DNA from 3 places in the Megasphaera hexanoica genome. Region 3 is predicted to be linked to each of the others. Evidence: riboswitches for the same ligand, from Rfam matches in the RefSeq annotation. Region 3 holds a riboswitch; each other region holds the start of a gene.
What was found. Region 3 has a riboswitch for ZMP and ZTP ahead of ACGTIC_RS05375 (formate--tetrahydrofolate ligase). Riboswitches for the same ligand answer to the same signal wherever they lie in the genome.
Positions count from the first base shown of each region.

Region 1: another riboswitch for ZMP and ZTP. It lies ahead of ACGTIC_RS01315 (OFA family MFS transporter); the one in region 3 lies ahead of ACGTIC_RS05375 (formate--tetrahydrofolate ligase).
Region 2: another riboswitch for ZMP and ZTP. It lies ahead of ACGTIC_RS06550 (phosphoribosylaminoimidazolecarboxamide formyltransferase); the one in region 3 lies ahead of ACGTIC_RS05375 (formate--tetrahydrofolate ligase).

Region 1 covers NZ_CP171361.1:274,351-284,322, reverse strand. Annotated here, with positions in the region: gene ACGTIC_RS01320 (DeoR/GlpR family DNA-binding transcription regulator) at 1-206, opposite strand, end outside; gene ACGTIC_RS01315 (OFA family MFS transporter) at 443-1,729, opposite strand; ZMP/ZTP riboswitch at 1,809-1,895, opposite strand; gene ACGTIC_RS01310 (D-alanyl-D-alanine carboxypeptidase family protein) at 1,967-3,007, opposite strand; gene rsmG (16S rRNA (guanine(527)-N(7))-methyltransferase RsmG) at 3,034-3,747, opposite strand; gene mnmG (tRNA uridine-5-carboxymethylaminomethyl(34) synthesis enzyme MnmG) at 3,734-5,620, opposite strand; gene mnmE (tRNA uridine-5-carboxymethylaminomethyl(34) synthesis GTPase MnmE) at 5,662-7,041, opposite strand; partial or broken gene jag (RNA-binding cell elongation regulator Jag/EloR) at 7,169-8,019, opposite strand; gene ACGTIC_RS01285 (YidC/Oxa1 family membrane protein insertase) at 8,016-8,702, opposite strand; gene yidD (membrane protein insertion efficiency factor YidD) at 8,771-8,980, opposite strand; gene rnpA (ribonuclease P protein component) at 8,977-9,336, opposite strand; gene rpmH (50S ribosomal protein L34) at 9,424-9,558, opposite strand.
Region 2 covers NZ_CP171361.1:1,341,904-1,351,875, reverse strand. Annotated here, with positions in the region: gene ACGTIC_RS06595 (NAD(P)/FAD-dependent oxidoreductase) at 1-617, opposite strand, end outside; gene ACGTIC_RS06590 (pyridoxal phosphate-dependent aminotransferase) at 627-1,814, opposite strand; gene yfcE (phosphodiesterase) at 1,974-2,522, opposite strand; gene ACGTIC_RS06580 (TlpA disulfide reductase family protein) at 2,535-3,104, opposite strand; gene ACGTIC_RS06575 (hypothetical protein) at 3,455-3,703, opposite strand; gene ACGTIC_RS06570 (HD domain-containing protein) at 3,703-4,143, opposite strand; gene ACGTIC_RS06565 (hypothetical protein) at 4,412-4,675, opposite strand; gene ACGTIC_RS06560 (HI0074 family nucleotidyltransferase substrate-binding subunit) at 4,718-5,122, opposite strand; gene ACGTIC_RS06555 (nucleotidyltransferase family protein) at 5,109-5,420, opposite strand; gene ACGTIC_RS06550 (phosphoribosylaminoimidazolecarboxamide formyltransferase) at 5,732-6,907, opposite strand; ZMP/ZTP riboswitch at 6,955-7,034, opposite strand; gene ACGTIC_RS06545 (hypothetical protein) at 7,230-7,445, shown strand; gene ACGTIC_RS06540 (hypothetical protein) at 7,698-8,414, shown strand; gene ACGTIC_RS06535 (NAD(P)-binding domain-containing protein) at 8,487-9,389, opposite strand; gene ACGTIC_RS06530 (ribonuclease HII) at 9,391-9,972, opposite strand, start outside.
Region 3 covers NZ_CP171361.1:1,121,681-1,131,652, reverse strand. Annotated here, with positions in the region: gene ACGTIC_RS05385 (macro domain-containing protein) at 1-534, opposite strand, end outside; gene ACGTIC_RS05380 (cyclodeaminase/cyclohydrolase family protein) at 622-1,203, opposite strand; gene ACGTIC_RS05375 (formate--tetrahydrofolate ligase) at 1,343-3,022, opposite strand; ZMP/ZTP riboswitch at 3,079-3,156, opposite strand; gene ACGTIC_RS05370 (hypothetical protein) at 3,162-4,004, opposite strand; gene ACGTIC_RS05365 (nitroreductase family protein) at 4,273-4,848, shown strand; gene aspS (aspartate--tRNA ligase) at 4,980-6,773, opposite strand; gene hisS (histidine--tRNA ligase) at 6,781-8,046, opposite strand; gene hemZ (coproporphyrinogen dehydrogenase HemZ) at 8,046-9,506, opposite strand; gene ACGTIC_RS05345 (Fur family transcriptional regulator) at 9,503-9,972, opposite strand, start outside.

The DNA of each region.
Region 1 (9,972 bases), 850 kb from region 3:
TTGGCTTCATACACCCCTTCTTCAGAAGGCAGTGCCGTTGCCCCGCCATGAACACGGCGAAGCCGGCCGTCCCGGTTCAGGACCGACAAATCACGCCGCACCGTCGCTTCAGAAACCTGAAAATAATCAACCAGTTCCTGTACGGAAACAGAACCGCCGGCCGTTACCAGCCGTACCATCTCATCTTGTCGTTCTTCTGTCAGCACATATATCACCTACCTCTGTACAATCAGAATTACTTTTTATACCCCGTATTATACAAACATTTTCATTCATTTTCAATCACGTTCAATCATTATATTGAAATAGCAATCATTTCCGTTCATTTATACTAGAAGGTAATAGAAAAAACGGCTGCCACACGAAGCAACTATTTCATGTGACAACCGTTTTCTGATATGCTTTTCGCCTTTATAAAAACTATTTGAAAAATTTACATCTGTTACTGCATGCTGTGTTCTTTCTGTACACTGGCTGCTACAGCATTGTCGCTGGTAACAATACCATGACGCGTCTTGTATTTGAGGAAGAGCATAATGGCCAGAGCCAGTACGAAACAGCCAGAGAAGAACTGCAGTGTAATGGCATAACTGTTGGTCGTTTCCTTAATGAGCGACAGGACCAGGGGACCAGCAACGCCAGCAGCTCCCCAGGCCGTCAGGATCCGGCCGTGGATGGCACTCAGTTCCCGCGTCCCAAAAAGATCGGAAAGGTAGGCCGGCATGCAGGAGAAACCGCCACCATAACAGGTAATGATGAGCAGGACGAGTATCTGGAAACTGAAAGCTCCCGTGACATGGGACAGCTGCCAGAATGCCAGGATTTCAATAGTAAAGAACAGGACATAGGTCATAGAACGGCCCAGGTAATCGGAAACAGTAGCCCAGGCAATGCGGCCGGCGCCGTTCATGAATCCGATTATGCCGACCATCGAAGCCGCTGCCATCGGCGACATGCCGACGACTTCCTGAGCCATAGGAGAGGCGACAGCCAGAAGAGCAATGCCACAGGTAATATTGGTAAAGAAGAGCCACCAGATAGTATAGAGCTGCCACGTCTTCATCGCTTTTTTTACGCTAAACTGAGGCATGGCATCGGCATAGACCGGCGTATGGCGGGAACCGGCTTTGCGAAGAGCCGCATCGGAAACGGGGACTTCTCCCGGTTTGGGTGGAGCCAGATACAGAGAAGAAGCCGTCATGATGACCATATATACCGTGCCCAGGATGAGAAAATTGGGAATCAGGCCCAGATGCTGGACCAAAAGCTGCATGACCGGACCGGCAATCATACTGGCAAAACCAAATCCCATGATAGCCAGGCCCGTCGCAAAGCCACGGTTGTCCGGGAACCATTTGACCAGTGTCGAAACGGGAGTGATGTAACCTGTTCCCAGACCAATACCGCCAATGACTCCGTAGAAGAGATATAACAGAGGCAGGCTGTGGAAATATAACGCTGCAGCCGTGCCGAACATGCCACTGCAGAAAAAGGTCATGGCCAGCAGACCCGACTTACGGGGTCCGATTTTCTGGACGAAGCTGCCGAGAAAACCAGCAGACAGTCCTAAAAACAAAATAGCCAGGGAAAAGGTCCACGTCGTATCTTTGAGAGAAAATCCCATAGCCTGCATGATAGGACGGGTAAGGACACTCCAGGCATAGACACTGCCAATGCAGATGTGGATGCCCATAGCAGACAACGCAATAAGCCAACGGTTCTTTTTCATGAATCCATCTCTCCTTTGCGGTCGGCCGGCAAAGAGAGTGCAAAAAAAGCACCGGCCGGCTGGCCAAAGCATATTTTCATATCTTTGCCCAGACGGTCGGCGCTTTTTCTAAACGATACAGTCCACGTGGTTATTCCACTTGATTCCGTCAGGCCTGCATCGCATATTTTCTTGATGTTCTTTCATTATAGCAGGAAACATCTGTCTGTCAATAGGGAGCCTGTCTTATTTTTCATTCTAATTTTCCGCAGCAATCCGGGCCGCCTGTTTCTGCTGGGCTGCTATCTGGGATAAGGTCTGTCCTGCCGGCGCATCGCGCAGGACATAGGCTTCATCGGCATCAGCCGGTGCATTAGATGCACGGCCAGTCTGTGTTACAGCCTGGGAAGCGGCAACCGCTGCTTTTTCGGCAGCTGTCGCCGTCGTTGCCGTCGTTACATTCTTTACAGCAGCTGCCGGGGCCGACAGGCGTTCAAAGCCATAGGTCAGGAGAGCTGCCGCATCACCAGCACGGTCACCGCTGTTGAGGATGGACGCAACCAGGGTATGACCATTACGCGTAGCAGAAGCTACCAGACAAGGGCCGCCATCGTTAGTCGCACCGGTCTTGATGCCGTCAGCTCCCGCAAAACCGCTGGTGAGAAATTCATTCGTCGTTTCGCAATGCTTCGTACCACTGTCTGCATAGGGCATGTCAAAGAAAGCATGATTGACGAGTCCCCGGAAATCGGCTGATTTCATGGCATAGGCGCCAATTTTTGCCAGGTCTCTCGCCGTAGAATAATGATTTTCATCAGGAAGTCCGGCCGGATTGGTGAAGTGCGTATGACTGGCCCCAATAGATGCCGCTTTTTCATTCATAGACTGAACAAAGCTGTCCAGAGACGGCGAAACCGTAACAGCCGCATCATATGCCACATCACAGCCCCCGACCGTCATCATGCCCGTCAGAGCATTGCGCAACGTCACCTTGTCACCGGGATAAATGCCGAGACGGCTCACATCGCCGGCCAGCTGCTGGGATGCATCGGATACGGTCATGACCGTATCGAGTTTTCCCGATTCGACGCCAAGGATGCTGGTCATCATCATAGTCGTACCGCCAGGATACATGCGCTGATCTGCATTTTTGGCATACAGTTCATTGCCCGTCGCAGAATCGATGACGCAGGCTGACTGAGCATCGATCTGCGGTTCTTCTGCCAGTGCCGATGCACTGAACATCGTAAAGCAGGCTGCCAGGACGACAGCTATAGACGTTTTCAAAGACATAATCATACACCCTTTCTCCTGAAGTTTTTATTTTATAATGGATGTTTTGCCGCCATTTTGGGTTTGCGCGGGTATTTAGCCGGACTCGTGCCACTCTTGCGGATATAGAGGACCGCCCGTTTATCGGAAAGCCCGGGAAGCGTTACCGGGCGGACTTCTTCCAGTATCCCTCCCAATATGCGCAGGGCATTGGAAGCCTCTTTGATTTCTTCCTCATATTGCGCTCCTTTAAGAGCAATAAATAAGCCATTGTTCCGCACGTAAGGCAGCGCCCATTCACAGAGAATGGAAAGGCGGGCCACCGCCCGGCTGGTCACCAGATCAAACTGTTCCCGGTATGCTTCCTGATGGGCCATTTCTTCAGCCCGCCCGTGAAGGAACGCCACCTTCCGGAGGCCCGTTTCCCGGCATACTTCATTCAGGAAGTTCAATCGCTTCTGCAGGGAATCAAAAAAAGTCACCGTAAGATCCGGCCGGAAAATAGCCAGGGGAATACCGGGAAAACCGGCACCCGTACCGAGATCCAGCAGGGAGGCATCCTTTGGAAAATACCTTTCATCATAACAGGACAAGCTGTCAGCCATGTGTTTGACTGCTACTTCACCCGGATCGGTAATGGCTGTCAGATTCATGACTTTATTCGTTTCCAGGAGCAGTTCTTCAAACCGGCAGAACTGTCGTATCTGATAGTCTTCCAGTACAAGTCCCATAGCTTCCATAGCATGGATGAGGTCATTTTGAAACATGGCCGCCCTCCCGCTGATACTGTTCCAGATAAATGAGAAGGGCCGTAATATCTGCCGGAGAAACGCCGGAAATACGGCTGGCCTGCCCAAGAGACCGGGGCCGGATTTCATCAAGTTTCTGCCGCGCTTCACCGGACAGCGTATCAATATCGGCATACACAATGTCGTCCGGCATGAGTTTTTGTTCCAGACGGTTCATTTTTTCTACTTGTTCCATCTGGCGGCCAATATATCCTTCGTACTTGATCATGATTTCGATTTCTTCTTTGACATCGGCATCCAGTTCGGGCAGATCAAAAGTCTGGCACAGTTTGTCATACGACAGATCCTGACGGCGCAGTAATTCATAGGCCGTTATGCCCGTATGGACCGGAGCCGTGCCGAGAGCATCCAGTTTTTCCGCCATCGCTTTGCTCGGTGTAATGGAAATGGATCGCAAAGCGGCGATGCCATCAGCAATAGCTTTCTTTTTGGCACAAAATACGTCGTACCGTTCCTGACTGACCAGACCGATATCATAGCCTTTCTGGGTCAGACGCAGATCGGCATTATCCTGACGGAGGACGAGGCGGTATTCACTGCGGCTGGTCATCATGCGATATGGTTCCTGCGTTCCTTTCGTAACCAAATCGTCAATGAGTACGCCAATATACGCTTCCGAACGGGTAAGGATAAAAGGATTTTTTCCCTGCACCTTGCGGGCAGCATTGATACCGGCAATCAGGCCCTGGGCTGCTGCTTCTTCATAGCCGCTGGTACCATTGGACTGGCCGGCAGAAAACAGGCCGCTCACTTTTTTCGTTTCCAGGGACGGTGTCAGCTGCAACGGGTCGAGGCAGTCATATTCAATGGCATATCCAGGCCGCATGATTTTCACATCTTCCAGCCCTGGAATGGTGCGCAGGAATTCGTATTGGACATCGATAGGCATACTGGTACTCATGCCCTGGACGTACATTTCTTCTGTAGATTGTCCTTCTGGTTCGATAAAGAGCTGATGCCGCTTTTTATCGGCGAAGCGGACGATTTTTGATTCAATGGAAGGGCAGTACCGGGGACCGATACCTTGTATGATGCCATTGCACATGGGTGCCCGGTCAAGATTATCGCGGATAATTTTGTGCGTTTTTTCGTTGGTAAACGTCAGCCAGCAGCATTCTTTATTCCGGTTTTTCCGTTCTGACAGGAACGAAAAGGCATGACCATCTGTATCACCTTCCTGCACAGCCATTTCATCCGTACGAAGCGTACGCCGGTCTACCCGGGCTGGTGTCCCCGTCTTGAAACGCATGAGTTTCAATCCTGCTTTTATCAGCGACCCGGACAGATCTTCTGCCGAGCGCTGGCCGATAGGACCTCCGGAATAGGTGCATTCGCCGATGATGATTTTACCTTTCAGATATGTCCCGGTCGCCAGGATGACACAGGATGCGCCATAGACTTCCCCCAGTTCGGTCTGTACGCCGGTTACTTTTCCGTCTTTTGTAAGGAGGTCCGTAATCATGAGCTGCTTGACATCGAGATGATCCTGATTTTCCAGTGTTTTTGTCATGGTCATCTGATACAGTTTTTTATCTGACTGGGCACGCAGGGAATATACGGCTGGCCCCTTGCCCGTATTGAGCATACGCATCTGCAGGCACGTCAGGTCCGTATTGATTCCCATCTGGCCACCCAGGGCATCGATTTCCCGTACGAGGTGGCTCTTTCCCGGCCCTCCTACAGCAGGATTACAGGGCATAAGAGCAATATTATCAAGATTCAATGTCGCCATCAAAGTTCTGGCACCCAGACGGGCACTGGCAAGGGCTGCTTCACAGCCGGCATGGCCGGCACCGATGACGATAACATCATACGTATCTACTACATACATGGAATTTCCTTCCCTTTCGCAATACATTTGCAATCTATTTATCATTTACCCAGACAGAACCGGCTGAATATTTCTTCAACAATATCATCGTGAACCGTATCGCCTGTAATCGAGCCCAGCGTATCCCACGCCTGACGGATATCGATGACAGCACAATCCAGAGGCATTCCATCCTGCAACGACTGCCGTGCCCGTTCCAGAGCTTCTGCACTCTGCCGTACCAGTTCTATATGGCGGGTATTGGTCAGAAGAGCGCTGGGGCCATCGGTAAAGCCGCCTTTCAGCACTTCCTGCAGGAGTCTGTCCTTCAACTCTTCCAGACCGTCCCCGGTACTGGCCGAAATGGGGCAGATTGGGAAGCCATAGGTGCTCAGGTCCTGGCTGGTCATGACAGACGGCAGATCCGTCTTATTTAGGACAATAATGACATTTTTATCTGCCGCAGACTGGAGGATATCTTTGTCTTCATCCGTAAGGGGACGGGAACCATCTATGACAGCCAGGATGATGTCTGCCCGGTCCAGATACCGACGGGCCCGGCTGACGCCAATTTTTTCGACCGTATCATCCGTTTCCCTAATGCCAGCTGTATCGACGAGGCATACGGGAACGCCGCGCAGAGTAATCCATTCTTCCAATACATCCCGTGTCGTACCCGGCACGTCCGTAACGATGGCCCGTTCTTCCTGAAGAAGACGGTTCAGGAGACTCGACTTACCGGCATTGGGCGTACCGGCAATAGCGGCCATGACGCCGTCGCGGATCATGCGCCCGTTCTGGGATTCTTCCAGCATATGCTGCAGTTTTTCCTGCATTTCCTGCAAAGCACCGGATACGTCCGGCACAGCAATATCTTCCAGATCTTCTTCCGGATAATCAATCATGACTTCCAGCCGCGTCACCAGCTCGGTCAGGTCTTTGCGGGTCTTATTGATGACCTTGGAGAGCCGGCCCTCCAGCTGGCTTACAGCACTGGTGAGACCGGCCCTGCTTTTAGCCTGAATCACATCCATGACGGCCTCAGCCTGGGCCAGGTCGATACGGCCATTGACAAAGGCCCGTTCCGTAAATTCACCGGGATTGGCCATGCGGGCACCACTGCGCAATATGAGCTGCAAGATAGATTCCAATGCTTCCCGGCCGCCATGGCACTGGATTTCCAATACGTCTTCTGCCGTATAGGAGTGAGGGCCTTTCATGATAAGGGCCAGGACTTCATCGATACAGGTCCCATTTTCATCGACAATAGTCCCGTACTGAATAGAACGATCACGGCGTTCCTTCAGGGGAACTGCCGATTTACTTTTAAATATTTTATCTCCTACAGCATAGGCATCGGGTCCGCTGATACGGACTGCACCGATACCGCTTTCTCCCAGCGGTGTCGTAATCGCCGCAATGGTATCTGCCGTATCGTACATACAAACACTCCTTTCTGACAGGACTACAGGCGGACCGGTCAGATAACAAAAATGGCCAGATACCAGCGGTCCGTGAAAGATTCACTAACCAACTGACACTGACCACTGGTCACTTGCTCCGTTAGCCTTATTCAGCGTAATAAATGACGACATGACGGTACGGATCCTGACCTTCACTTTCCGTACGGACATGTTCGGCGTCCTGAAGTGCTACGTGGATAATTTTCCGTTCATAGCCGTTCATCGGTTCCAGGACGACTTTATCACCTTTCTTTTTCACCCGTCCAGAAAGGCGCAAAGCCAGCTGCTTCAGCGTTTCTTCCCGGCGGTGGCGGTAATTTTCGACGTCGAGCATGATGAAATGCCGCGTTTCTTTTCCCTGATTGGTTGTCAGATTGGTAAGATACTGGAGTGCATCCAGCGTCTGTCCATGTTTGCCAATGAGGATACCGAGATTTTTTCCATGGAGATGAAGGATAATTTTGTCCGGCTTGATCATTTTTCAATCATGACCTGCATGCCCATATTCTTCAGGACTTCCTGGAGAAATTCCCGTGCTTTGGCAGCCGCTTCTTCAGCGGTAAAATCTTCTACGGAATCTGCTGATTCTTCTGCAGGAGAATCTGTTACGGAATCTTCCCCGTCATCGGCAGGACTAGCTGTTTCCGGTTCGGCCGGATCAGCAGCTGGCTCAGACGCAGACTGTGGTTCTGCCACTGCTTTTGTTTCCGTAGCGGCGGTCTGTTTTTCTGCTTCTTCTGCCTTGCGCACATCTTCCTGCTGCCGCTGCAGCACGTGTTCTGCTTCTTCTTTGGCTGTCACGCGGACGACGGCAGGCTTGCTGCCAATGCCGAGAAAGCCGCTTTTCGGTTCGGCCAGCACTTCTACCGTCACTTCATCACGGGTCAGTCCCAGCTGTACCAGACCGGAACGGACAGCATCTTCTATCGTTTTTCCTGTCGCTTCTACATGATTCATGCGTTAGCAGCTCCTTTCTTTTTGCCGCGGAACATGATGATCTGCTGCAGCCACTGGAATACGTTGGATACAACCCAGTAAATGACAAGGCCACTGGGGAAACTGATGCTGATCCAGCCAATGAAAAGAGGCATGACAATCTGCATGATTTTCTGCTGTTTAGCCTGGGCTTCATTCATCGCTACCTGGGCACCGCTCATCTGTTTCTGGATAGCAAAAGTGGAGATAGCTGAAAGAATAGGCAGAATATAAGTAGGATCGGCATCGCCGAGACTGGGCATCCAGAGAAAACTCTTGTATGCTTCATCATAGGGATATTCACGCAGGGCATAAAATATGGAAATAAGGAACGGCATCTGGATAAGGATAGGCAGACAGCCTGAAAACGGACTGACTTTTTCTTCTTTATACAATTTCTGCAGGGCCATCTGCATTTTTCTTTGGTCGCCCTTATACTTTTTCTGTAATTCCTTGACTTTCGGCTGAATTTTCTGCATGCCTTCCATAGAACGGATTTGTTTAGCCGTCAGAGGCGCCAGTATCAGCTTGATGATAACCGTCAGCAAAATGATGGCAATGCCATAACTCGGATACCCGACCATATGGGTAAACTGGTAGCAGTAATCGAGAAAAACGGACATAATGCCAGACAGCACGTCCATGATTCCGCTAAAAAAACTCAATACTCTCAACTCCTGTCGAAGATTAAAAATGAAAAAATCAGACAGCCTTCATTTCATCTGCCTGATACCTAGGGTACAGGATCATATCCGCCTTCATGAAAGGGATGGCATTTTAAAATGCGCCTGATTGCTAAATAACTCCCTTTCAGTGCGCCGTACTTCTGCAACGCTTCAATGGCATAAGCAGAACATGTAGGATAAAAACGGCAGCACGGCAGATGCAGCGGAGATATGCACATCTGATAAAAACGTATCAGGAATATGAATAAGGATTTCATTCACATCGCTTCTTCCATACGTTCGCCCGGCGGAACAATTGCAGGATGCTCCGCTCAGCTTCTTGATATCCAACCTGTTTTAAATAGCCGCGCCCAATCAGTACCAGATCATAACCGTCTTTCAGCTCGTATTGATGGAGGCGGTATACTTCCTTCATCAGCCGGCGGCACCGGTTGCGTTCTACGGCACAACCGATTTTTTTGCCAGTTACAAAACCGATACGGGTTGGCTGTTTGGGAGAACGGGGCAGTACATACAATACGGCCAGGCGGTTGACAACAGATCTGCCATGGCGGTATACGAGCTGGTATTCCCGGTTTTTGCACAGCCTCTTCTCTTTGTTTAACTCGTACATCGTATAGTTCCTAAGCTTGTAATTCCTAAAAATGGCAGAAGAACAGAAAAATTCCTTCCAGGAACTTTTCTGTTCATCTCGTAAAAATTAAGCAGAAAGCTTCTTTCTGCCTTTCATGCGGCGTTTTTTCAAAACCATACGGCCACCTTTAGTCTTCATTCTTTCACGGAAGCCATGAGTTCTTTTCTTCCACAATACATTCGGCTGATATGTCTGTTTCAAGATAGACACCTCCTTCTTATCGATACAACGTATATTGAATTTACACCATAACAGTGTAATTATAGACAATCCCCCTGCCGATGTCAATTGTTTATTGGAAAAATTTGAAAAGACTGGGTTATCCAAAAAAGCAGAAATATAGCCGGAGCATATAGATGCCTTATAAAATATAATCAAAGCCTAACATATATATAACCAATTTCTAACTTCTATTTGTGCACAACTTACTTTTGATGTACAATACAGATGTGGTCTTCATACAAATATTCACCAAGTTATACACAGTTTATCCACAGATTGTGGATAATTTAATAGGTCGGAAACTCGATATTTATCGGCTTTCCGCTTTTTTCAGCCTATTTTATCCACTTTATCCACAATCTTTTATGAACATATCCACACATCACCCGATTG
Region 2 (9,972 bases), 220 kb from region 3:
GCCAGACGGACTGCCGATACGCGGTCCGTACCTTCTACGGCCTCTACGGGCTGGGTGCATACAGCCAGCCCTTCCGGTACACCGGCAGGCGCATCGCTGCCATTAGTGCAAAGTGTGACCGAAGAGGCAACAGGCAGCAGCACCTGCGCTTCGTGCAGGGCGTATTCTCCGCCGCCGAGGACGACGACGGGCTTTTTCCGGTAGAAAAAGGCATCGCAGATAGCACAGTAGCTGACACCCTTTCCTTCCAGCTCACGGAGCCCCGGGATGGGAAGACTCTGACGGGCCGCACCAGTCGCCAGGATAATGCTGCGCGTTTCGATTTTCTCCGTCGTCGTTTCCACGACAAAATGAGTCAGCGTATCATCCATGCCAATCCAGACGACTTCCGCTTCCTTGAAAAGGACGCCGAGGCGCCGTGCCCCGGCTATCCCCCGGCTGGCCAGCTCAGCTCCGCTGACCGGTTCGGGAAATCCGTAATAATTTTCAATGAGCTCCGCCTTTTCCAGGGCACCCGTGCCTTTGGACAGCACCTCTACGGACAGCCCTGCCCGCCGGGCATAGAGCGAAGCCGAAACGCCGGCCGGGCCGGAGCCAATAATGATGACATCAGTCATAATTACCTCCTATTTGTACAATGCCAGCAACTTTTTGAATGCCGGCAGGCTACGGCGGATCATATCGGCATCGACGCAGTAGGAAATGCGGGCATATCCCGGGCAGGCAAACTCATCAGCTGCCACCAGGAGGATATTAAATTTCTTGGCATTTTCCATGAACTGCAGCGAATTTCCATCAGGCGCTTTTACGAACAAATAAAACGCTCCCGACGGATAAACACAGTCGTAGCCCATCTTCGTCAGATTATCATAGATAAGATGACGGTTCTTGTCGTACTCACTGATGTCCGCCGTCGCCCCGCGTACGGCCGCAATGACCCGCTGGTACGTACTGGGCGCGCAGACATAGCCATACATGCGGGCCGTCCCCAGGATGGCCGTCATGAGATATGCATGATCGTCCACCGTCGGCGGCACGAGGATATAGCCGATCCGTTCACCGGGCAGGCTCAGGGACTTGCTGTACGAATAGGTCACGATCGTATTGTCATAATAATGCGGCAGATAGAGAATGGGGAGATTGTCGTAGACGATTTCCCGGTACGGTTCATCGGAAATAAGGAAAATAGGATGACCGATTTCTGCCGACTTCTCCTTCAAAAGGGCCGCCAGCCTGCGGATCGTATCTTCCGAATAGACTGTCCCCGACGGATTATTAGGCGAATTGACGATAATCGCCCGCGTATGCGGCGTAATAGCCTTTGCCACCCCTTCGATGGACAACTGGAAATGCTCCGTATCGGGCGGAACGACGACGCATTTGGATCCGATAGGTTCGATGAAGATGCGGTATTCCGGATAGAACGGCGCAATGACGATGAACTCATCGCTCGTATCTTCCTGCAGGGCCCGGATGATGACCGCCAGGGAAGCCGAAGACCCGACGGTGAGATGGAAATTGTCCGGTCCGACGCCGGCATCATAAGTTTCATTCATATAATCGGCCAGATACTGGCGTACTTCCAGCAGGCCCCGGGCATTGGTATAACTGTGGATTTCCCGGCTCGTCTTATGATCGAGCATGTCGATGATGGCTTCCTTGACGCAATCCGGTGCGGGAATCGACGGATTTCCCAGACTGAAATCATAAATATGTTCCCAGCCGATTTTCGCCGCCTGGGCCTGTCCATATTCGAATAATTCACTAAACTTGGAGCGCACGGCCCCCAATTCATACATTTTTTTATCTGCCATCGTATATCCCCCTCCGGTTCTGCCATGGCGGCAGCCCCTCTCACTGAATATCGCAAATCATGTAATCAGACAAATTACAAAGCACAAATGATATTGTACCATGTTTTACACCGCATTTCTATCCTTTACGGCAGAGCAATGTGCCAATTTTCCCCGCTTTCACAACGTCAGCCGGTGGAACACCGTACCATCCATCTCTTTCCAGATCACGTCCCGGCCGGAAAGGACCAGGTACGAATGAGGGCTGTCTTCCTTGGGAAGAGCGGCCGAACCGGGATTCAGGTACAATACGCCTCCGTCCAGCTCCTCCCAGGCCGGCACGTGCGTGTGGCCATGAAGGAGGACATCGCCCGGGGAAAGGGACGGCAGGTGGTCCTTGTGGAACACATGGCCATGAGTGGCAAAAATCATCCGATCCTCTATCAGGAGCAGGCACGAATCAGACAGGATGGGAAAGGGCAGTACCATCTGATCGACATCGGCATCACAATTTCCCCGTACAGAAGAAACGGGGACCGTAAGACCGGACAACATGGCTATGACCGCCCTGGGATCGTACTCCCGGGGAAGGTCGTTGCGCGGCCCATGATACAAAATATCACCCAGGAGCAGCAGCCGTCCGGCCCGTTCCCGTTCCACCGCTTCCATCAGCAGCCGGCAATAGTAAGCCGAACCATGAATATCTGAAGCTATCACTATATTCGTCACAGTACATCCTCCTCATTTCAGGCTCCGGGCCAGCGAATACGCCAGCTGCTTCCGGTCCAGACTGCCCGCATGCTTGTCTAAGATCGTCCCGCCGCGGCCAATCATGAACCACTGGGGCACTTCATATACATTATATATACCGGCCGTTTCCATACTGGCAAAATACAAGGGCATATCGTACGGCCAGGCAGACTCAATCTGCTGCCGCGCCGCCTCTCCCCGGTCCAGGCAGACGACGACAAAATACACCTCCCGGCCCTGCTCCCGGTACATCTCATCCAGGACAGGCAGCTCTTTTGCAGCCATATCGCTCCAGCTCATCCAGAAATACAGGAATACGGGCTTCTTATTATATAGCGACTGGATCGACACGGAATGACCGGCCTGGTCGGTCAGGGACACATTGTGGGCCAGCACCTCCGTCTGCGAGCGGGATACCGCTTCGGCCTCCTTGATTTCCTCCTTCGTCAGGACATGGGGATACGGCTCCGGCAGATACCCGATGGTCAGGCCAATGCAAAGCAACGTCAGCAGCACAACAACTTTCTTCCTGAGTGGCAGTTTCCTCCACATGTCTTTCATATCATTTCCTCCATGCCCATAACATAACATATTATGTAAATAATTGTACCATAGTAAGGCCAGAGAAAGAAGTGGAATTGGCAAGCGGAAAGGGCCGTAGGTCGGGAAGGACCGTTTGTCGTAGTTCGTGGGTCGTTCGTCGTAGGGGGAAGAGCCTCAGATAGCGGCTGGTAGCTGGCGTTCAGTGGTACGGACGCAAACAAGCACCTGCAATTTCTCACAGATGCTTGTTTTAGTAAAACTTTACTACGTAAAACTTTACTACATTTAACTTTACTACATTTATTAATATTCTTTAGGCTGTTTATTTTCTGATCGGTAGAATCTCTGAACCGTTAACCGGTATACCTCTACTTATCGATCAGGTACTCGTCCATATCATTAAAAAAGCCTTCCCTGATCATCTTCTGAACCCTGGGAGTTTTAAATACTTCTTCAATAGGGGTATCCCATTCACCCGAATTACGTACCCTGTAATCACATATTCTAGCTAGTAATTCTCTTTGAGCATCTTCAGGAAAACGTTTCCAGGTATCGTCTTCATACCACGTTTCCAATGACTCTATATCAGCGTTTTTTATATCTTCTACATTCATCATCAGACCGCATCCCCTGTCAGAATTGCATAGGCTTTCTTATATTTTTCTACCCGTTTCAAATCCTTGTCTGTCACTTTCGGCAGACGCGATAAATCCATATTATTTCTTAAATCTGCTTTTTTTACAGCAATGGCCAGTGCGTTCCCGGATTTTTTTACTCCCCGCACATAGTCCAGATACGGGACCGCATCATCATGGGTCAAAAGAGAAACGGCATCAGCTATCTCTTTTCCGAATAAGGAAAAAAGAGTTTCCTTCGTCATCTCCGTATCCTCTAACGTGTCATGTAACATGCCGACTACAGCATAGTCTTCTCCCAGAGGCAATACCGCGTTAGAAACAGACGTTAAATGGCACATATAAGTTTTCCCCGCCTTATCAGTCATATCAGCATGATATTTTTCAGCTACTTCAACGGCTAAAGAAAGTTTCTTTCCCACTTCTACCAATCCTCTTTTCCTAATTCACATACCGTAGGGAAATCTTCAAATTCCCCTGTTTCCCAGTTATAGTATCTGTCAATAAAGTAATCCGAAGCTCTGACAATCGCTATGATACCAGATGGACCCCGTTTCTATTCATTATAACATATTCGTCCCCTTACGGGGATGAAGGTAATGTACAGCACCCCTTACGAAGCCTGTATTTATGCAGGTCTACGAGGCGGTTTGCGGGGCGGATTCTGATTTTCTTGATTTTATAGCATTTTCAGTGATACTCATCTTCACAATCGCAGCTATCCCGCATGGTTGTCACAGCGGGGCGGATTTTCCATTTTTCCTGAAAATTCGTTTTTATTATACCACATCCAGCTTCAAAAGGGTACGCCGCTTTTCCTTCATACAGTATCCCCGCAAGCACCACTCCCTCTGCTGCATGCAACTTAGTTGATAGTTCAACTAAGTTGCATGCAAACTCTTGTGCAAGGCTGATTTTTCCAGCTTCATAAAAAATACCCACAAAGCTCGCCATAATGAGCTTCGTGGGCATGTCAGCAGTACCAGAGTTCTGATATTAAAGGCCTGGAAGTATGTCTCCGTATTGTTCATCAATGTGTTTTTTTAGATTCTGGAAAGCAGGAATATATACTTGGATAATCTTCGTTACCAGGCGCTTAGCCGCTTTACCATCATAAAGATGTGTCATGTCATTTCGATCTCTGAGCATCACCAGGAAAATGTCCGGATCGACAAAATCATAGACGGCGTACGCTTCCTTAATGATTTCCCGCGGTGAACCACTATGAGCTGCGTTACGGCCTTCGTATTTCAATAATTCCTTTAATAATTTCCACGTCAATTCAAATTGCAGGGAGAATTTGTTGATAATGCCGCTGAGTATAAATTCGTTATCTAAATCTTCCTTTCCGGCACTGGCCAGTACGGCCAGATTGGAACAAAAATTTTCATATTTTTTCATAAAGCGTGACACCTTCTTTCTGAATCATAGTCCGAAATTCTGGTTCCAATGGATTATCCAGATTAATGATATCAAATTTCAATAATGTCCATGTGTTTTCCTCCACATCCAGGCAGAATTGTGTGAAATCCCCCCCAGAGACAGCAAGGTCTATGTCACTGGCACGTCCATAATCTCCCCGTGACCGGGACCCAAAAAGAATAACTTTTTGCACTTCCCATTTGCTGGCAATGGTACCTATTTCTTTTATTAATTCTTCACTGAGTCCTGTTTTCTGTATATCCATTGTATCTATCATATACATCACCTGAAATATGTTTGTATAAAACGGTATATATCCGTATCTCATTGCCTCATAAATGCGATATAGTCATTTCTGTATAATAGATATATTTATTATATCATTACGGATTTCTCTACTCAACACTAAGAAACACTGCGTTAGTGTCAGCTTTTTATCAGTGAAATGCTCCATTTTTTACTACCCATCCCGGCCCTGCAGCTTTTTCTTTAAACTTGAAACTATCCCTTTCCCGCATGCAAAAAAACTCACGGCTGGAAGCGTTTCCAGTCGTGAGTTCTGTGTCGATGTTACATAGATGATATATATTAGTGATGGAACAGGCGCAGGTGGGTCATGTCCATGGCTATGCCGTATTTGTCGCAGGTTTCGATGACGTTGTCGTCACGGATGGAGCCGCCGGCCTGGGCGATGTAGTCTACACCGCTACGATGGGCCCGTTCGATGTTGTCGCCAAAGGGGAAGAAGGCGTCGCTGCCCAGGGCTACACCGTGGAGCTGGGCAATCCAGGCTTTCTTTTCTTCCCGTGTGAGCGGTTCCGGTTTTTCCGTAAACAGATCCTGCCAGATGCCGTCGGCCAGGACGTCTTCGTAGTCATCGGAAATGTAGACGTCGATGGCATTGTCCCGGTTCGGACGGCGCACGTCGTCGCGGAAGGGCAGGGCCAGGACTTTCGGGTTCTGGCGGAGCCACCAGATGTCCGCTTTGTTGCCGGCCAGGCGGGTGCAGTGTACACGGGACTGCTGTCCGGCACCGACGCCGATGGTCATGCCGTCTTTGACGTAGCAGACGGAGTTAGACTGGGTGTATTTCAACGTGATGAGGGCAATCATGAGGTCGCGGATTGCCGAAGCGGGGAGATTCTTGTTTTTCGTCGGGATTTCCTTGAAGAGATCTGCCGTAATTTTGGCGTTGTTCCGTTCCTGTTCGAAGGTGACGCCGTATACTTCTTTCGATTCGATAGGAGCCGGCGTATAATCGCTATGCATCTGGAGGACGCAGTATTTCCCTTTTTTCTTTGTCTTGAGCAGTTCCAGTGCTTCGTCGGTGTATCCCGGGGCAATGACGCCGTCCGATACTTCCCGTTTGAGGAGGGTTGCCGTTTCGACGTCACAGACGTCGGACAGGGCGACGAAATCGCCGTAGGAGCTCATGCGGTCGGCACCACGGGCACAGGCATAGGCCGAGGCCAGCGGGGACAGGGCCAAGTCATCGACCCAGTAGATTTTCTTCAGGGTATCGCTCATGTCCGTCGCTACGGCTGCACCGGCGGGGCTGACGTGTTTGAAAGAAGCTGCTGCCGCAAGGCCCGTCGCTTCCTTCAGTTCTTTGACCAGCTGGTAGCTGTTGAACGCATCGAGCAGGTTGATATAGCCGGGGCGGCCATTTAAGACATCAAAAGGAAGGTCGCTGCCGTCTTTCATATACACTCTGGCCGAAGCCTGATTGGGATTGCAGCCGTATTTTAATTGCAGTTCTTTCATCGTTATTACCTCCGTACGCAGATAAAAAAAATACCGACACTTCCGGGAACCTTCGCCCAGACGGTCGGCTATATCGAATCATGCTCCCCGTGGTATGCTCCACTTTCCGTCAGTCACATGTTTCACGTCTATTATACAAGGGGAATCGCGGCACTGTCAATCATCTTGCCGGGAATCGATAGAAAAATCTGACCGGTTCCTTGCTTCTTTATAAAAATCATGTAAAATTCCCTCTTTGGCACTTTTAAAATAAAAAATGCTTATAAAGCCTGTTGTAGTAGACTTCGTGTCACTTTTTCCCGGTTGCATGTGTCGAACTCGCGTGAACATCAATCAGGACATCTTAAAAAAAGAATGGAATTTTCGGAAATTAAAGTACTGCACCTACATTCCTGAAAAAGCGGATCATATGCCAGGCCGTGAATCCACCTTGACAGGCGGATGGATGCGACTAGTAGAAAACGGCGGCTATCAGCATATTATGCAGCTTTATACCAAAGTCTTTTTCTCATCCCTAAAAATGCCTACACCCTCCTGACACTATCACTATACCTGAATTTTTTATTGTTCTGGTGATTTCTGCTACAATAGTTTTCATAGAAGACCCTGATAATAATGAAATCGGTGCAATGACCTATCATTATTATCAGGGCCTTCTTTCTGGCAAGTCTCACTTAGAACTATGTTACACTATCCCGGGAATCGATAGAAAAATCTGGCCAGTTCTTTGCTTCTTTGTAAAAATCATGTAAAATAGATACAGTTCTTTTTTTGGGATGGGGGTACCACTATGTATGACAGGGAAATGGAAAAAGCTGCCCGTATGGCCATGGATAAACAGCCGAAGAAGCGGGTTCTGTCTTTTACCTATCAGGATGCATCGTATTTTATCAAGCGCAGCCTGTCCAACGGGCGCAACCGCTTTGCCAAGCAGAACGCGCACACGGCCTATCTGACGGAGGTCTATAAAATCGGACTGGTGAACAGCCGGATTCCTCTGGCGCCGGCCATCGTCCTCCTGGGTCCCGATTATTTCGTCATGAAAGCCAGCGGCCGGCCGCTGCAGCGCATCGTAAAGGAATATCCGCAGGACGCGGCCGAAGCCTATCACAAGGCAGGAGTGGCCCTGGCCCAGCTCCATTCATACGGACTGCATCATGGCCGGCCCGCCCTGCGCGATATTGCATGGAATCCCGCTACCCGTTCGATTACCTTTCTCGACTGGGAAAATGAAATGAAATTCTTCCATATCGATGGCCGCGTCCTCGATCTGTTTTTATTCATCCACAGCTATTTCCGCGAAGAGTGGCCCGAAAACAATCTGCTGGATCAGGCTATAGAGGGGTATCGCTCTGTTCCGGGCTGGGAAGCGCGGCTGAGTGAACTCCAGCACTTCATCACAGGCCACGGCATCGTCTTTGGCATCTGCCGGCACCTGATAAAGACCGGCTGGATCGACGTCGTGTCGGTCAGCAAGGCTGAAGCGTATATACGGGGGCTTTCCTGAGTGTTACGGAAAAGGGACTGGATAAGAACGCATATTTCACAGAAGTATGCTGTCATGCCCAGTCCCTTTTTCTTATTCTTTTGTCTGTACGGTTATACCGGCCAGTTTTTCATAGAAGGTCACCATGCAGCTGTTGTCTTCCCGGCCGCGGCCTTCCTGCATGAGGCTCTGGGTAATCTGCTGTACGATTGGTGCCAGCAGCAGGGGGACGTCCAGTTCCTGTGCCGTTTCCATGACGTGATTGATATCTTTCATCTGACTTTCCAGGAATCCGCCGGGAGCAAAATCGCGGCCATAGATACGGGCTGCTTTTTGTTCCAGTATGGCACTGCCAGCCAGACCACCCCGCACAGCTTCATACACTTTCTTAGGATCCGCACCGGCTTTCTGGGCCAGCACCAGGGCTTCGGAGACGGCAGCGATATTGATGAAACACATGATCTGATTGCACAGTTTCGTCACCGATCCGGCCCCGTTAGGTCCTGTTACGACGGCCGATGAGCCCATGGCCAGAAAGACGTCCCGGACCCCTTCTGCCACCGTTTCGTCGCCGCCGATCATGAAAGCCAGCGTGCCGGCTATGGCACCGGGTTCGCCACCACTTACGGGTGCATCGAGGAAGGGACAGCCGGCTTTTTGTGCCAGGGCGGCAAATTCCTGCGATTCGACTGGAGCCACCGAGCTGGAGTCGATGAGGACCGTACCGGGGCGGATGCCGGCCAGTACGCCGTCTGGACCGGTGAGGACATCTTTTACAATGCGCCCGCTGGGGAGCATGGTGATGACCACATCCTGATTCCGGGCCGTTTCCCTGCCCGTCAGTGCCGTGTGGACCCCTTGCTGTTTTAGTTCCGCTATGGCTTTCTGGTTGCCGTGTCCATTGTCTATGATTGTGACATCCATTCCTGCCTTGCACAGGTTGCAGACCATGGGGACACCCATGATGCCCAGTCCGATAAATCCGATTCGTTTCATATCATTCATCTCCTCTGTGAAAGTGAGTCATCGTCCGTATGGGTTCAAAACTACGCCGGTGAATCGGGCAGGGCCCGTAGGTTTCGATGGCCTCTTTGTGTAGTCTGGTCAGATAGCCTTTGTGCACGGCAAAACCGTATTCCGGGTAAGTCTTATCGTACTGTTCCATGAGCCGGTCCCGGGTCACTTTGGCAATGATCGATGCCGCCGCAATAGACGCGCTGAGGGCATCGCCGTGGACCAGGGACTGATGGGTCACCGTAAGGGCCGGCAGAGGCATGGCATCGACCAGGACGGCTTCTGCCGGGACGGACAGGGTCCGGACGGCATCGTACATGCCCTGTTGGGTCGCGTGATAGATATCGAGGTCATCAATTTCCTTTTCCGATTTGGCAATACACGAGACGGCGACGGCTTCGGCCATGATTTTGTCGTAGAGCCGTTCCCGCTTTGCCGGCGGTACTTTTTTGCTGTCGTTCAGGCCGGGACATTCCCAGAAGGGAGGCAGGATGACGGCGGCGATCATGACGGGCCCTGCGACGGGGCCCCGCCCGGCTTCGTCGATACCTGCCACGTGATAAAT
Region 3 (9,972 bases):
TTCTTCCCCCAGAAACTGGTTCAGATACTGTTTTAATTCATCAGCCAGATGGTGGTTAAGCTGAATAGCCGGACGTTCGAGAACGACGAGATAAACTTCCATTTCATGATTCTGTAAAAAAGCCCGTATAGATTGACAGGCAGTCTCCGAGGCCTCTTCTAAGGGATAACCAAAAATACCTGCCGAAATAAGGGGAAAGGAAATAGACCGGCAACCCGCTTCCCATGCCGTTTCCAGTGCCGTAGTATAACAAGAAGTTATATAGTCCTTTTCCCAGGCCTTACCTCCCTGCCATACAGGCCCCACTGTATGAATAATATAACGTGCCGGCAGGTTGTAGGCCGACGTTAAAACCGACTGACCCACAGGGCATGGCGCTTTTTTATGACATTCAGCAGAGAGTTTTTCATATCCGGCAGCACGAAAAATAGCGCCACATACACCACTGCCCGCCAACAGTGCCGAGTTGGCCGCATTGACGATGGCATCCGTTTTCATTCTGACAATATCATTGTGAACTATCTGAAATGGCATAGGACATCCTCCTTATAGTCTCAGCAACCTTTTTGCATGGGAGTTCCATGCGGGCATAAAAGACAGCAGGGGATCCTCTCTTATGAACTAACGTTTCTGGTATTCTCTTTCCACTGCTTCTTCTATCCTGGCCGCTTTTTTTTCAATATCTTCTATCGCATCCATCATAAAATGGACATAGTCCTCATCGGTAATAGATTTCAGATTGACGCGTACGCTATAAAAGGCTGACCGCATAGCGGCCCGGGCATTCATAGCGGCAATAGCGCCATCGGTAATGACCCAGGCATTGCCATAGCGCACGACTTGTTCGCTCAGCTGGAGAAGAACAAAAATGTCTTTTCCCAGAGCAAAGGGAATAGCTGCTGCATTCTTAAAAGCCTGCTGGACTATGGCAGTGCGTTCCGGTGTATCTTTGGGAAGGCGCACAGCGCGGATGACCCCTTCAAAAGCATGGGCGTCTTCATCTATGCCATCCTGATACCGGATCCGCAATTCTTCAGCCTGACTGCGTATGTCCCGCATCATCGGCTCTACCTTTTCATACCCTTTTTTACCTATGGTAAGATTCACTACCATTTCAACCAGTGCTGCCGCCGAAGCGGCCGTAAGGGCCGCAATGCCACCGCCGCCCGGTACTGGATCCTTGGAAGCCGTAGCCGCCAGCATTTCATCTATGGGCAGGGCACATAATTTTTTCTTATCCACTATCGTATCCTCACTTATTATGTATGTTAATTCATCATGCTAGTCTGCATACAGTAAAAGACGGCTGTAAAGCCGCCTTTTATATGCTAGCCATAACGAACTAGAACAGACCTGTAATGACGCCGTTTTCATCGATATCCATACGGTTGGCAGCCGGTACTTTCGGTAAGCCTGGCATGACCATGATATTACTCGTCTGGCAGACAATGAACCCGGCACCGGTGCAGACGCGGACGTCTTTGACGGTAATCTTGAAATGTTCCGGCGCTCCCAGTAATGCGGGATTATCCGAAAGGGAATACTGTGTCTTGGCCACGCAGACCGGCATTTTATCAAGGCCAAGTTTTTCCAGTTCGGCAATTTGTTTCGGCGCTTTGCCTTCCAGGATGACGCCGTCGCCGCCGTAGATTTCTTTCGTCAGGATTTCTAATTTATGAAGAATCGTGTCATTGACATCGTACAACGGTTTATACGGTGTTTTGGGCTGCTGCAGGAGCTGCAGGACTTTCCGTCCCAGGTCCATTCCCCCTTTGCCGCCTTCGGCCCAGCAGTTGTTCAGAGCCACATCGACACCATAATCCTGACAAAGGCGGGTAAGCAATGCTATTTCGGCATCCGTGTCTGTCAGGAAGCGGTTTATGCCTACTACGACGGGGATATCATATTTGCGCATATTTTCGATATGTTTCTTCAGATTAGCAAAGCCTTTTTCCAGTGCTTCCAGATTTTCCGGCTGGAGATTTTTCTTATCTACTCCGCCGTGCATCTTAAGCGCCCGAATGGTGGCGACGATGACGACGGCATCTGGTTTGATTCCAGCAAAGCGGCATTTGATATCCATGAACTTTTCCGCACCCAGGTCAGCACCGAATCCGGCTTCCGTCACCGTTATTTCTCCCATTTTGAGAGCCAGCTTGGTAGCTACGACAGAATTACAGCCGTGGGCAATATTGGCAAAAGGTCCGCCGTGTACAAGAGCCGGCGTGTTTTCCGTCGTCTGTACAATGTTCGGTTTGATAGCATCTTTCATGAGAATGGCCATCGCCCCTTCTACCCCGAGTTGACGGGCACGGACCGGATTGCCATCGAGGTCATAAGCGACGATAATATCCCCCATCCGTTTCTTCAAATCCATCAGATCACTAGCCAGGCAGAGAATTGCCATGATTTCCGATGCTACGGTAATCATGAAGTGGTCTTCTCTGGGGAACCCGTTGACCTTGCCGCCGAGTCCTACGACTATATCACGCAGTGCCCGGTCATTCATATCCATAACCCGTTTCCATACAATACGGCGCACATCGATGCGGAGAGCATTTCCCTGATGCACGTGATTGTCGATTGCCGCAGCCAGCAGGTTATTGGCAGCTGTAATCGCATGCATATCACCCGTAAAATGAAGATTGATATCTTCCATAGGAAGAACCTGGGAATAACCGCCGCCAGCCGCTCCTCCTTTTATACCAAAGACAGGACCCAGAGAAGGTTCCCGCAATGCCGTCATCGTCTTATGTCCCAGCTGGTTCAGAGCCTGGGCCAGGCCTATCGTCGTAAGCGTTTTCCCTTCTCCAGCAGGAGTAGGTGTAATAGCCGTTACCAGCACGAGTTTTCCATCTTCATTTTTTGACAGCCGTTTAATGGCATCAAAGGAAATTTTCGCTTTATACTTACCATATAATTCCAGGTCATCTTCTGTAAGACCAACCTTTTCTGCAATTTTTACAATGGGTTCCAGGTGAGTCTGCTGTGCAATTTCAATATCGCTTAATACCTTTGCCATAATAAAGATCAGCTCCTGTTCTCTTTGTGCACTGATAAAAATAGCCGGCCATCCGGACTATTTGCCCAGACGGTCGGCTTCTTCAAATCATGCTCCATGTGGTTAGTCCACTTCCGTCAGTCACATGACTACGCAATTATTATACCGTGCCTGGTATCTCCTTGTCAACGCAAACACATTGTTCCATTTCAATCCGCACGGGGCCGCCTATGCGGATGTGTCTGACAGACTGGTCAGCATATGATGCTTCAATGGTAATACTTCCACCAGGCTGGCGTATCTCACAGGCAATATTATGTCCGCACAGACGGGCCAGTGCCGCCGCCGTGGCCGCCGACCCGGAACCACAACTTTTTTCCCAATATAGCGTATCCGTACCAGTGACATATACAGCCGGTATCATCGTCAGCGTTTTGCGATCTACCAGATCCATGCCGAATGCTTCATAATGACGGGTGCTGGCGTACTGATACACCGCCCGCCATAAAGTATTCTTATCGACTAATTTAATAGAAGGAGTAAAATGAACGAAATGCATAATTCCTGGCAGCTCAACACAGTAAAACCGGTACGTCGAATTACCGTCTGCCAGGCTGATGACATCCATTTTTTTAGGCAGGGGAACTTCAATACTGGCATCATATAGTTCCCCTTCGTCGCGAACTACCACTGCTTTTAATATCTTATTGCATCCGGAACAGGAAACGCGGTACTCACCATAATCCTGGCCGGACCGGGAGAGTAAATAGGCAGCAGCTGATCGCGAAGCGTTGCCACAAAACTCGTCTCCCATCATGTCCAGACGTATATCGGCATCGTTATCGGGCCAGGTCAGAAAACCTACTTGCTCTGCGCCGACATACTCAGGCTGCAGCAGTCTGGCTGCTAACGAAGCGTGTTCCTGTTTAGGAATCGCGTCCAATACGAGAATCGTCGTATTGCCACTAGGATCGGCTTTCACATAATGGATTTTCTCTGTCATGTTTACACCTCAATGATGATCCATTCTCTATGCGATGACTGGATACGGGAATAATTCATATACTGCTTATTATAACACATTGCGACTGCATGAACAGCACTAATGCCAAAGTCAATAAAAACTTCTGTCCCCATCGTCATTTTCTTTTGTTATCCCGAGTTATATACTAAAAAATTTAACAAACAATGGGATGGATTGCCAATTGACGCCAGTCTGATTTTCTATTACCATTAAAATGAAATATCTTAATGCATAAGGGGGTCATCTTATGGAAACATCATCTGCTATTGTAGGGCGCCGCAGTATACGGAAATATACCCATCAGCCGGTATCAGACGCCGACCTGCAGGATATACTGGAAGCCGCCGTCCTCGCTCCTTCAGCCAGCAATTTACAGCCATGGTATTTTGTCGTCATCAGAAGTCCTGAAAAAATGGACGCATTAAAAAAATTAATGGCGGAAGCCACTAAAAATCTCATGCCATACTGGCACCGCCGATTTGCCAAATATCCCCGTGTCGTGACAGAGACGGCTGATTTTGTCCGTTTTCTTGGCGACGCTCCTGTCTGTATCCTGGCCTTTCTCCTGCGGACGGAGTATGAAATGCCCATACCGGCCATTCAGAGTGTTGCCGCTGCCATCGAAAATATGCTGCTCACCGCAACAGACAAAGGTCTGGGCAGCTGCTGGCTTACGGCTCCTCTTGCCGGAGGTGTCGGGCAGGAAGTACACGATATGTTTGCTCCTGATAAAGGCGAGCTCGTAGCGATGATCACCCTTGGACATGCCGCCCAGACACCGGCAATGCCCCGCCGTAAAGAAGGGCGTTATATCATCGTCTGACATGATGGACGCCGGTACGTACGCATCGTATCACACTAAAATAACCATTTCTTATCTGTCTGAATAATCGAAAAAAAGCAAAACGGCCGTCATGCGAAACAGTTTTTATTTCGCATGACAGCCGTTTCTCTTTATTTGCTTACCAGATCTTCTTCTACCTGGATATGCAGTTCATGAAGCTGTTTTTTTGTAACCGGTGACGGAGCTTCGCTCATCGGATCAATCGCGTTCTGTGTCTTCGGGAAAGCGATGACATCACGGATAGATTTCCGTTTGAGCATAAGCATGATCATGCGGTCAAGGCCGAATGCCAGTCCGCCATGGGGTGGAGCTCCGTATTCAAAGGCACGGACGAGGAAGCCGAATTTCTGTTCCACTTCTTCCGGTGTCAGGCCGATAGCCTTGAATACACGCTGCTGGATATCAGGCTGATAAATACGTAGAGAACCGCCCCCCAGTTCAATCCCATTGAGTACCAGATCATATGCTTTGGCATATACGTGGGCCGGATCCGTTTCCAGCTTATCCAGATCTTCATCACGCATAGCCGTGAACGGATGATGCATAGCAACATAGCGGTGTTCTTCTTCGCTGTATTCGAACATGGGGAAATCGACGACCCAGGTAAAGGCAAATTCATTTTCGTCGATAAGGTTCATGCGGCGGGCCATTTCTTTACGTAATTCACCCAGAGCTGCCGCAACGATTTTGGGCTTATCGGCAATCATGAGAATTAAATCGCCTGTTTCTGCACCGCAGGCTTTACCAATTTCGCGAAGCTTATCTTCACCAAAGAATTTTTTAATCTGCGATTTCAGTGTTCCATCTTCCAGGAAGCCAATCCATGCCAGGCCTTTGGCTCCATAATGGCTTACATATTCAACGAGGCCATCCAGTTCACGACGTGGGATATCTGCATCACCTTTAACATTGATGGCTTTGACCTGTCCGCCATTGTCAATGACTGTGCGGAATACTTTAAAGTCCGTGTCCTTTACCAGTTCCGTTACATCGGTGAACTTCATGTCAAAGCGGAGATCCGGTTTATCCGAACCATAATTTTCCATGGCATAATCCCAGGTCATACGGTGGATCGGCAGTTTGACTTCATGGCCCAGCGTTTCCTTAAAAATATAATGAACCATGTTTTCTACCAGCGTAAGGATTTCTTCCTGGCTCATAAAGCTCATTTCCATATCCAGCTGGGTGAATTCAGGCTGGCGGTCTGCACGCAGGTCTTCATCGCGGAAGCAGCGGGCAATCTGATAATACCGGTCCATACCGGAGATCATCAAAAGCTGTTTGAAAATCTGCGGGGACTGGGGCAGGGCATAGAACTTTCCTTCATTGACCCGGCTCGGTACCAGATAGTCACGAGCACCTTCAGGCGTGCTCTTGCACAATTCCGGTGTTTCAATGTCAATGAAGCCGTGTTCATTGAGGAATGTACGCATAGCATGCTTCACCTTATGCCGCATGATAAGGTTATTTTGCATTTCCGGACGACGCAGGTCGAGATAGCGGTATTTCAAACGGATTTTTTCATCGACATCGATATTATCTTCAATATAGAACGGTGGTGTCTTTGACGAATTGAGGATACGCAGTTCTTCACAGCGGATTTCCACGGTCCCGGTCTTCATTTTAGGATTGACCGTATCGGCATCGCGCATGCGAACGATACCACGGACTGCCAGGACATATTCCGTACGGACCTGTTCTGCTTTTTCAAACGAGGTCTTTTCGTAATCCGGTGATGCCACGACCTGGACAATCCCCGTGCGATCGCGTAAATCAATAAAAATCAATCCGCCATGATCACGGCGCCGTTCAACCCAGCCGCACAAAATGACTTCTTTTCCCGTATCGGCTTCAGAAACTTCAGCACAATACTGGGAACGTCGTAAACCTTCCATTGTATCCATTACTAACTCATCCCTTCTTATGTGTTTCCATATATGCAACAATCCCATCTAAGGGAACGCTGATCTGTTCTTTCGTGGCCATATTCCGGATCTGTGCCGTATGGTTGGCCAGTTCGTCTTCGCCAATGATGACGGTATATTCCGCATCCATCTTATTGGCAGATTTCATCTGACCTTTCATGCTGCGGCCCATCAGGTCTATTTCCGCATAGATGCCATTTTCCCGCAACGCCTGCTGGATGCAAAATGCCTTTGCCCTGGCTTCATCCCCCAGAGCAACAATGAAGACCGGCTGCTTTTTTTCTACTGGCGGAAGCAGTCCTTGTTCTTTTAATGTCAGAAGGAGCCGTTCCATGCCAATAGCAAAGCCGATTCCCGGAGTAGATGGCCCGCCTACTTCTTCAATGAGGCCGTCATATCGTCCGCCACCGCAGACCGTACTCTGGGCACCTAATGGAGCATACATGATTTCAAAAGCCGTATTCGTGTAATAGTCAAGTCCCCGGACCAGGCGCGGATCCAGTTCAAAGGGGATACCGATGCTGGTCAGATAGGCCTGGACTTTTTGGAAATGGTCCCTGCAGTCATCGCACAAATTATCCGTAATGAGGGGAACGCCCATCTGCATCATTTTTTCGCCATCTTCTTTGCAGTCAAGGACACGAAGCGGGTTTTTTTCCAGTCGTTCGTTGCAGTCTTCACAGAGCTGATCCCGTTTATCTGCAAAGAAATCGAGCAGTTTCTGACGGTATACAGGCCGGCATTTGGGACAGCCGACAGAATTCAGGTGCAGGACCAGATCGGTAAGGCCCAGTTCACGGAACAACTGGAAAGCCATAGCAATGATTTCTGCATCGACAGCCGGATCTTTGGATCCGATTTCTTCTACCCCGAACTGGGTGAACTGACGGTACCGCCCGGCCTGTGGGCGGTCATGCCGGAACATGGGTCCCATATAATAGAACTTGTGGACTTTCTGTTCGCCATACAGTTTATGTTCCAGGAAAGCTCGTACAACAGAGGCCGTATTTTCCGGACGCAGTGTCATGCTGCGGCCGCCGCGGTCATTAAACGTATACATTTCTTTTGTCACGACATCCGTCGTCTCACCGATGCCGCGCAAAAACAATTCCGTACTTTCAAACATAGGTGTGCGGATTTCGCCGAAGCCATAGAGCGAACAAATCTGGCGGATTTTCGCTTCCAGTATCTGCCAGTCTGCCGTCTGTTCCGGCAGGAAATCCTGCGTACCTCTTGGTGCAGTAATTGCCATTACCTATCGTCTCCTCCATATATCATAGCACATAAATGCCGGCGCTGCCTCATTCTTTTAGACAGTGCCTGCACATACGCCTCTGGATCTTTGGGCATATATATCTTTTTCAGACTGTGCCCGTCATGGGACAGGAATTTCGTCGTACTTCCCGGCCCGGCAGACAGGATAGTCTGTCTTTCTTCCATCATCTGTATATTGTACTGACTGATTGTACCGCTCTGTGCATAGCCCACATTGGCAAAACTGCCTGCCATGTATTTCTGGCGGTACATATAGTACGGTATATATCCATGCTGCTGTAGTATTTCCTCACAGTAATGAATCATCCGGGACACTTCTGCAGCCGGTGGAATATGCTGACGCAGGGGATGATGAAATAAAGGTGCCCTCTTTTTTAATGCCAACGTATGAATTGTAACATTTTCCGGGTGCAGTTGGCAAACAATTTCCATATTTTCCTGCATATCCGCCAATGTCTGCTCTGGAAGCCCTGCTATGAAATCCATATTGATGACAGAAAAGCCCATACTGCGGCAGCGGGAAAACATGGCAAATACATCTTCAACCCGGTGCCGCCGCCCCAGAAGATCCAGGAGATGCTGCTGCATCGTCTGTGGATTGACACTGATACGGTTGACACCATACCGGCGCAACAGTGCCAGTACGTCTTTGCCCGTCGTATCAGGCCGTCCCGCTTCAACGGTCCATTCCTCAATATTCCCGAAATTCCCGGCTACAGCCCGGAGGACCGCCTCCTGTCCGTCAAGAGGCAGACAGGTCGGTGTCCCCCCGCCAATATATACAGAACGGATATGTATATCATATTGCCGGCATAAGGCAGCAATATCATGGATATCCTGTACTACTGCCCGGATAAACCGTTCCATAACCGGCTGCGCTTCCGCCCCGGCCAGGCGGGATGGAAAGGAACAATACAGACAATGGCTGGGGCAGTACGGTATGCCTATGTAAAGGGCAGCGTCGTGAACCGGCCGTTCTATATACGGGCGCTGCAGCCGGGTCATAGTTACGAGATACTGCGCCGTATCCGGCTGTACATGATACTGCGATACCAATATGTCTGTAATCCGTTTTTCATCGTCTTCCTGATCCCGCAGATGATGTACCAGCTTAGTAGGCCGGACGCCGGTCAATGTTCCCCAGCGGCTGTGGGCTGTACCATAACAACGCTGATGCCAGTGCAGGATCAGGTTCTTTATGACCCGCCCTGGCTCATCCTTTTCCAGGAAAGCTGCTTGTGAATGCCAGCGCATTCCCTCACGGTAAAACCATCCTTCCAGGACATACTGGCCTTCTACTTCCTTCAATACGATTTCACTGCCAACCGGCAATGGTTCATGCCCCCCGGCATAGCCGAGATAGGCCATAATCTGACCGACAATGGCATGAAATTCTGCTGGCCCGTCATAGTGATATGCCTGTAAATCCGGAATCATTGTACCGTCGTTTCTGCCGCTTCTTCAGCTTCTTTTGCAGCTTCAGCGGCACGCTTTTTCTGGCAGTCTTCGCAATACCCATATACTTTGAGCTGATGGTCTACCGTCTGGAAATGAAATTGTTTCTGCAATATTGTTTCCAGTGTTTCCAGCAGATCATCTTTGCATTCCCACACTTTGCCGCAGCCCAGGCAGATTAAATGATGATGATAATGACCTTCTTCATCATGGTCGTTTAATTCATAACGGCTGCAGCCATCATCAAAATCAAGTTTTTTCAAAAGGTCCATTTCTGTAAACAGGTCCAGCGTGCGATAGACTGTAGCCAGTCCGATTTCCGGAGCCTGTTTTTTTACGATTTCAAAAACGTCATCGGCACTGAGGTGACGGGAATCACTTTCCACAAAAGCCCGCAGCACGACTTGCCTCTGTGACGTCATTTTGTATTTCTTGTTCTTAATCTGTT